One region of the Nocardioides sp. 616 genome, then DNA from elsewhere that is predicted to be linked to it. Evidence: predicted binding sites of a transcription regulator. Region 1 holds the regulator's gene; the other holds the start of a gene.
What was found. Region 1 encodes LexA, which represses DNA repair genes until DNA is damaged. Its sites were predicted from a motif close to TCGAACANNTGTTCGA; they were not measured.
Positions count from the first base shown of each region.

Region 1 (4,208 bases):
CCATCGAGGGGGTCCCGATGATCCCCGACTACGACGTGGTGGTGATCGACGAGGCCCACGAGCTCACCGCCCGGGTCACCCAGGCCGCGACGGACGAGCTGGCGGTCAACGACGTGGAGCGGGCCGCGCGTCGGGCCAACAAGTACGTCGCGGACCGGGGCGGCGCCAACAGTCCCGCCGACGACCTGGCGGACGCGGCGGACGCGCTGGCGGACGCGCTGGCGATGACGCCCCCGGGCCGGATCGACCAGCGCACCGACCAGCTCTCCGACGCCCTGGTGCTGGTGCGCGACGCGGCGCGGGCCCTGGCCTCGGCCTTCGGCAAGGAGGAGGGCGGCGACGTGGACGCTGCCCGCACGCAGGCCAAGGGCATGGCCCAGGAGGTCTTCGCGACCGCCGAGCGGATGGCGGCGGGCAAGGACTCCGACGTGATGTGGCTCAACGAGGCGCGGGACCGGATCCCCGCTCGGCTGGCGATCGCGCCGCTGCAGGTGTGGGGCCAGATGCGGGACCGGCTGCTGACCGACAAGACCGTGGTCTTCACCTCGGCCACGCTGATGCTGGGGGGCGACTTCAACACGGTCGCCGGCAGCGTCGGGCTCAAGCCGTCCGAGCGGATCGACACCGGTGCGCCCGAGGTCGAGGCCGACGGCGCCCTGCCGTGGCAGGGTCTCGACGTGGGGTCGCCGTTCGACTATGGCCGCCAGGGCATCCTGTACGTCGCCCGCCACCTGCCGCCGCCGGGACGCGACGGGCTGGGCAAGGCCCAGCTCGACGAGATCGTGGAGCTGATCGACGCAGCCGAGGGGCGCACGCTGGGCTTGTTCTCCTCACGGCGGGCCGCCGAGACCGCCGCCGAGGCGGTGCGCGAGCGGCTGCCGCACCTGACCACCCTGGCCCAGGGCGAGGCGCAGCTGCCGGAGCTGGCGCGACAGTTCGTCGAGGACCCGCACACGATCCTCTTCGGCACTCTCAGCCTCTGGCAGGGCCTCGACGTGCCCGGGGAGACCTGCCAGCTGGTGCTGATCGACCGCATCCCGTTCCCGCGGCCCGACGACCCACTGATGAGTGCTCGGCAGCGCGCGGCAGACAAGGCCGGGGGCAACGGGTTCATGCAGGTCGCGGCGACCCACGCCGCACTGCTGCTGGCCCAGGGTGCGGGGCGGCTGATCCGCACCACCACCGACCGCGGCGTGGTCGCGGTGCTGGACCCCCGGTTGGCCACCGCGCGGTACGGCGGCTTCCTCAAGGCGAGCCTGCCGCCGATGTGGACCACGACCGACCCGCAGGTGGTGCGCAAGGCGCTGACCCGGCTGGCCGGCGACTCAGCTCAGTAGCCGAGGATCTGGTAGTCCCGCCGGTACATCGTCTCGACCAGGCTCCGCAGCGAGTCGGAGACCTCGCGGGTGCTGCCAGGGGAGCCGGTCTGGTTCTGGGCCACCGTCGGCACCGCCGGTGCGCCGATGCGGCGGCAGACCTCGGCGAAGTCCTCGTCGAAGGTCTCCAGTCGTCCCACGAAGTCGACCTGGCTGAGGTCGATGAGCCGGGTCTGCAGCGCGAGGTGCTGGTCGGTGCCCGGCACCTGGCCGAGGTCCTGGGCGGCCACCCAGCGGGCGAACTCCTCGACGTCCTGCATCTTGCGGTGCGTGGCCTCGTCGAAGTGGAAGTAGTTCATGTCCACGACCTTGTTGTGCCAGGCCGAGACGAACCGGTCCAACGGGTCGCGGACGAAGGCGAACTTGAAGTAGTCCCCGAACACGTCGATGGGGTAGCGGATCCGCATCGCGTGGTCCACGTCCAGGGGCACCTCATGGGTGGTGAAGTGGTGGCGGATCGTGCGGGTGGCGACCTTGGCCACCCGGAACCAGATGAACCGGTGCTGATGGCCGATGGTGAGGTTGTAGCTCAACGGGGAGAGGCGACTGGACGCGCCGCTGTGGCGGTCCAGCTCCTTGAGGAGGGCCTGGCTCTCGTCGGTCAGCTTGAACCGGTCGTCAGGCTTGGTGCGGAACTGCTCGGAGGAGAGGGCGGCGGGTTCGGCATCTCGTCGGCTTCGTCGCACCGCCGTGAGATTACACGACCCGCCGCCTCGTCTCCGGAGTGGCGACGACCCCTTGCTCAGACGCGGCGCAGGACCGCGGTGACCTTGCCCAGGATGGTGGCGTGGGTCCCGTCGATCGGCTCGTAGGCGTCGTTGTGGGGGAGCAGCCAGACCTGGCCGTCCTTGCGCTGGAACGTCTTGACCGTGGCCTCACCGTCGATCATGGCGGCGACGATCTCGCCGTTGGAGGCTTCGGGCTGCTGCCGGATCACGACGTAGTCGCCGTTGCAGATCGCGGCGTCGATCATCGAGTCACCGGAGACCTCGAGGAGGAACAGCGTGCCGTCGCCCACCAGCTGCTGCGGGAGCGGGAAGACGTCCTCGACGCGCTCCTCGGCCAGGATCGGACCACCGGCGGCGATCCGACCGACGACCGGCACGTAGCGGGCGGCCGGCGCGGCGTCGCCGACACCGGTGGGGTCGAAGATCGTCTCCTCATCGCTGCTCATGGCGCGACGGGCCGCCATCACCTCGGGCAGGAACACCTCGAGCGCCCGGGGCCGGTTGGGGTCGCGCTTGAGGAAGCCCTTCTCCTCCAGCACCTTGAGCTGGTGGGCCACGCTGCTGGAGCTGGTGAGGCCGACCGCTTGGCCGATCTCGCGCATGCTCGGCGGGTACCCACGCTGCTCGATCGCGTCCTTGATGGTGGAGAGCACCCGCTGTTGCCGCGGGGTGAGGCCGGTGGCGTCGGGAGGGCCGTCGGGCAGGGCCACAACCTTGCCCTTGGTCTCGCGCGGGTTGGCCATCCGGTGTCCTCCTGGTGTGGTGCGATCTCGGTGGTCTCACCGTAGTCGTCGCCGGACCGGAGTTCAAACATGTGTTCGAACGGCGTGTTGCCTCAGGTCTGCGGGTGCCACTCCCAGGTCACCACGTTGAACTTGGTGCGGAAGCCCAGGTCGACGTACACCTGGTAGCCCTCGTCGTTGGCGAGCACCGTGGCGGTCCGGGCCTCGGTGTGCGCGGCGCGGTTGAGCATGGTGGCGCACAGGGCCTTCGCGACGCCCCGGCCCCGGGCGTGCTCGCTGGTGCTGACGTTGGCCAGCATCACGCTGGTGCCGCGGCGGTGCATGGTGCTGGCGCCCAGCGGTTCGCCGGTGACCAGGCTCCGGGCGATGAAGAACTGGGTGTCGGCAGGGTCGAGGGTGTCGAGGAACTGCAGGTGCTCGGCCTCAGTGCCTCGGGGTAGGCCGAAGCCGGAGAACAGGATGGAGCTGACAGGTTCGAGGTGGTCGGGCCAGGCGACGTCGATGTAGACGTCGTCCGGGGTCCCGGGATCGACGGTCTCCTGCAGCGCGAGGTGCATCGCCGGGTTCTCGCGAGGCACCATCCCGGCCTGCGCCAGGGTCGCCTCCAGCGCAGGGGTGGTCGTCTTGGGGGTGGTGACCCACCGGAACGGGAGTCCGCGCTCGAGGTAGGGGCCCAGGAGTGCCGGGACGCGGGTCGGCACGTCACGCGCCGAGATGCGCGCGTGCGTGATCACGTTGCCCGCCGGAAGAGGCAGGTGCGACCAGTACAGGATCGCGTCCGGCTCGTGAGTGGTCTGGAAGACGGGGGAGAGGGACATGGCCTGTTGGAGAGCTTCGAGGTCTGCCTCGATGATCGCCATCGGCGTGGTCAGCGTGTCTCGCATGCGGGAGACGCTAGGGGGGCCGCCTAGACAGTTGCATGCCTCAAACTGATGACATCGGCGTAATCGCTAGGCAATGTCGGGTTTCGTGGTGCATTTTCCTCCCTTTCGCGGAGGATCCGCGCTCAGCGCGTAAGGACCGGCGAACCTCGCAGCCGCGACACGGTCGAACACTTGTTCGCACAGATGCTTGATTCATTCGAACATGTGCTCTAACTTCGTACATGTGTTCGATCGAACGTCTGATCGACTCCTCGCAGTCCGCAGATCAGGACTGTCGGCGGAGACCACTAGACATGAGATCAACACAAGCCAACCGGCTGACCACTTCCCCCGGAGGTCCCCATGAGCACCATGACGCTGAACCCCACCCGCGAGCTTCGCTTCGGTCGTGACCTGCCTGTGGCGGCCCGTCCTGGGTCGGGGTCCTCGAGCGTGCGCCTGACGCGTCGTGGGCGAGTGGTCGTGGTGGCCGCGATC
Region 1 is NZ_POAG01000010.1:75,907-80,114, reverse strand. Features, by position in the region: gene C5H89_RS02305 (ATP-dependent DNA helicase) at 1-1,337, shown strand, start outside; gene C5H89_RS02300 (sulfotransferase family 2 domain-containing protein) at 1,331-2,062, opposite strand; gene lexA (transcriptional repressor LexA) at 2,119-2,847, opposite strand; gene C5H89_RS02290 (GNAT family N-acetyltransferase) at 2,940-3,731, opposite strand; gene C5H89_RS02285 (LysM peptidoglycan-binding domain-containing protein) at 4,074-4,208, shown strand, end outside.

Region 2 (4,208 bases), on a different contig from region 1:
ACCCCCGACCGCCGGAACAGCACCCGGACCGGAACGTCACCGGACACGAGCGACAAGGCTGGCACCATGCGGCTCGTGGACATCACCAACGAACTCGCTCCAACCGGCACCCTGCGTGCGTCAATCAACCTCGGCAACCCGGTGCTCGCCCAAGGCACACCAGACGCTCCTGGCGGCGTCACCGTAGACATCGCCTGTGAGCTCGGCTCTCGGCTCGGGATCCCGGTCGAGCTGATCTGTTTCGACGCGGCGCGTGACTCGTTCGAGGCGATGTCTACGGGGCGGGCCGACATCTGTTTCCTTGCCGTCGACCCTGCCCGCGAGGAGACGGTCGCGTTCACCGCGCCGTATGCAGTTATCGAGGGGGTCTTCGCGGTCCCCGACGCTTCACCCCTCACCTCGGCTGACGACGTCGACCGACCGGGCGTCCGGGTCGGGGTCAAGAGGGGGTCCGCCTACGACCTGTTCCTCACCCGCACCCTGGCGCACGCGGAGGTGGTCCGCGGCAGCGAGGGCACCTCGGTGTTCACCGAGCAGCAGCTGGAGGTCGCTGCCGGCATCCGTCAGCCAATCGTCGACTTCGTTGCCACCTATCCCGGGACCCGGCTGCTCGAGCCGTGCTTCATGGAGATCCAGCAGGCCGTGGGCACCACGCGGACCCGCAGCCCCCAGACAGTCGGATTCCTGCACACCTTCGTCGAGGACCTGAAAGCCACCGGCTTCATCGCCGAGGCGCTCGTCCGATCAGGTAGACGCGACGCGACAGTCGCTCCGCCCGCCGCGTGAGGTCGGCGCAGACGGATTGCTTGTGACGGACTGGGCAGAACACGCACGTGAGCCGCTCCGACGGTGTCGAAGCGGCTCACGTTCAAGAGGGCTGCGTCTCGGCGGTGTGACCCACCGGGACCGGCAATTCTGCGAAGATCTGCGCGTTCTTCTGCGAAGACCCCGTGGTGGTGGTGTGGTGGAGCTGCGGGGAATCGAACCCCGGTCCTCGAGCGCCGATCCAGGTCTTCTCCGGGTGCAGTCTGTGTTGTCGCTTTTCTCGGCCCCGGCGCTCGCACAGACACGTCGCCGACAGGCCCAGTCAGGAAAAAGTCCCGATCACCCCTCCTGACAGGAAGCGATCAGCAAGTCTCCTAGATGAGGCCTGGGTCCGGGACGGAGACGGATGCCCGGTCAGACCCTTCGATCACTGCTCAGGCAGCGAGAGCGAAGTCGTTGCGATTAGAGTTGGCAACTGTGTTTTCCAGCGATCGTTTACGAGATGACGCTGGCTTCTCGACCCGCTTCCCCTGGAACTAACGTCCCAAGTCGAAACCGATCAGCCCCTCTTGAGTTGTGTCGTGCAGTCTACGGTGCCCAACCGGCAAAGCACGACCGGTATTCCACCGTGGGCGCGGCAGGGGAACTCTTGTGCATCTATTCGAACATGTGTACGATGAAGTCAGTGCACCGGGATGCCGGTGCCCGACGGGGTGACCACGGTCTCCCGGCATGGATAGGCCCTCGATGATGCGCGGCTCCAGACCGTTGCTGTCGACGGATTCACTGTCGTCGTCATGCCAGGAGCCGGTCCATGGAGCCTTCGTCCTCGAGTGAACACCCCGTGCTGGCGTGCACCGACGCGATCGTGGCGGCGCTGCGAGATGTCGCCGGCGCGGACCCGCTCTTCATGACCGTGGCCCAGAAGCGGCAGGCCCTCCTCGCCCTGGATCAGGCCACGACCCGGCTGCACGCCCTCCAGCTCCGGGTCACCGCTGCGTCTGCCGACGTCGCCGACGCGGAGGGACACCGCGACATCGCGGCTTGGCTCACCGCACGCACCCGCGGCCATCGAGCCACCCACCGGCGCACCCAGTGCCTGGCCAACGCCATCGAGCACCGGTGGCACGCACTCGGCCGAGCGCTGGACGAGGGCCGGGTCAACCCGGACCAGGGGCACGCCATCGCTCGCGCCCTGGACGACCTCCCCACGGACCCCGCCAGCGGAGTCACCTCCGTGATCCGGCACCAGGCCGAATCCCACCTGGTCGCCCAGGCCCGCCACTTCGGTCCTGCGGAGCTGGCGCGCCTCGGCGCCAAGATCCTCGAGGTCGTAGCGCCGGACCTCTTCGAGGACACCGAGCGCAAGAAGCTCCTGGACGAGGAGCGTAGGGCCCGCACCGGATGCACGATGTCGATCCGCGACCTCGGCGACGGCACTGCCCTGATCAAGGCGCGGGTCCCGAAGTCCGTCGCCACCCGACTCCAGAGCACGCTCGAGGCCTTCACCTCCCCGCGCCAGCGGGGCACGGGGTCCTCCAGCACAGGAGCATCCGGCAGCGGAGCGCCCGGCCCAGGATCGTCCAATGCAGGGGCGTCCAGCCTGTTGGGCGAGAAGGTGCCCTATCCCACGCGGCTCGGTCGCGCCTTCTGCGCTCTCCTCGAGGGGCTCGACCCCAGCCGGCTCCCGCTGCACGGTGGCGACGCCACCACGCTGGTCCTCACCATGGACCTGACCGCCCTGCTGGAGGGCCTCGGGACTGCCACCCTGCAGAACGGCGAGCGGATCAGCGCCGGAGAGGCCCGGCGGCTCGCCTGCACCGCGAAGCTGGTGCCCGCCGTCCTCGGCACCGCCTCAGAGCCCCTCGACCTCGGCCGCAGTGCCCGACTCTTCAGCCCCGCGCAACGCCGAGCCCTGGCGGTGCGCGACAAGACCTGCCGAGCGGCGGACTGCGACATCCCCGCCACCTGGTGCGAGGCTCACCACCTCACACCGTGGAGTGCCGGTGGCGCCACCGACCTGGCCGACGGCGTGCTGCTGTGCAGCCACCACCATCACCGCATCCACGATGACCGGTACCTGCACAAACGCCTCCCCAACGGGGACATCCGCTATGCCCGGCGCCGGTAGGAGCGCTGGAACAGTGCTGCGCCGTTCTCCCAGCAGACGGCCCGCAACCAGTCGTCCCCGAGGTCGAGTCGCTCCAGCGACTCGAGCTGGTGCAGGTAGGGGTAGGGGATGTTCGGGAAGTCGGAGCCGAGCAGCACCTTGTCCTCCAGGTCCGCCAGCCGCGGCAGCAGGTCCGGCGGATGCACCCCGCCCATGCCCGCGAAGAAGTCGGTGAACGCCATGGTGGTGTCGAGTCGGACCTGCTCGTACGCCTCGGCCAGCGCCAGGAACTCGGCGTACTCCGGGGCGCCCATGTGGGCGATGACCAGCGCCAGGCGCGGGTGCCGCGCCAGCAGCTCGGCGACCGGTCCCGGCCCCGTGTACGGCGTGGCGATAGGGCCGGAGCCCGCGTGCAGCACCACCGGCGTCCCGGCCTCGGCCAGCACGCCCCACGCCTGGTCCAGCAGCGGGTCCGTGACGTGGAAGGCGCCCACCTGCACGTGGACCTTGAAGACCTCCGCGCCGGACTCGATGCGCCTGCGCACGTAGTCGGCCGCTTCCGGCTCGGGGAAGAACGTGGCGCAGTGCAGCGCTTCCGGGGTGCGGCTGGCGAACCCCGCCGCCCAGTCGTTGAGGAACTCCGCCATGTCGGGCTTGTGGGCGTAGGGCAGCGCGCTGAAGTGCCGCAACCCGAAGGAGCGCAGCACCTCGACCAGCGCCTCCTCGGTGTCCCGGTAGCGCAGCGGCCACGGTCGCCCGATCAGCGGACCGGCACTGTCGAACTGCGCCCGGACCTTCTCGATCACCCGCGGCGGCAGGAAGTGGGTGTGGACGTCGAACAGTCCAGGGAGGCCCTGACGGCGGATCCAGTCCCGTACCTGCGCGGCCTCGGCGGCGAGCACCGCCCCCGTGGCTGGCGGGGTGGGACCAGCAGGAGCCTCGTGCGCCACGTCAGTCCTTGAACCCCTTGAGGCGACGCTGGACCGCCTGCTCCTTCTCGCGGTTCGCCTGGCGCTCCGCGAGAGAGTGCCGCTTGTCGTAGGCCTTCTTGCCCTTGGCCAGGGCGATCTCGACCTTGGCGCGCCCGTCCTTGAAGTACAGCTGCAGCGGGACCAGCGTGTAGCCGGAGTCGGAGACCTTGCGCTCGATCTTGGCGATCTCGGCGCGGTTCAGCAACAGCTTGCGCTTGCGGCGCGAGGCGTGGTTGGTCCAGGTGCCCTGGGTGTACTCGGGGATGTGGATCTGGTGGAGCCACACCTCTCCCCCGTCGACCTCGGCGAACCCGTCGACCAGCGAGGCTCGACCCTGCCGCAGGGACTTGACCTCGGTCCCG
Region 2 is NZ_POAG01000020.1:93,274-97,481, reverse strand. Features, by position in the region: gene C5H89_RS14090 (transporter substrate-binding domain-containing protein) at 67-786, shown strand; RNA gene ssrA (transfer-messenger RNA) at 963-1,332, opposite strand; gene C5H89_RS14080 (HNH endonuclease signature motif containing protein) at 1,580-2,896, shown strand; gene C5H89_RS14075 (amidohydrolase family protein) at 2,878-3,825, opposite strand; gene smpB (SsrA-binding protein SmpB) at 3,827-4,208, opposite strand, start outside.
Region 2: C5H89_RS14080 (HNH endonuclease signature motif containing protein) is a predicted target of LexA. The motif match lies at 1,427-1,442, and genes of this name have one in related genera.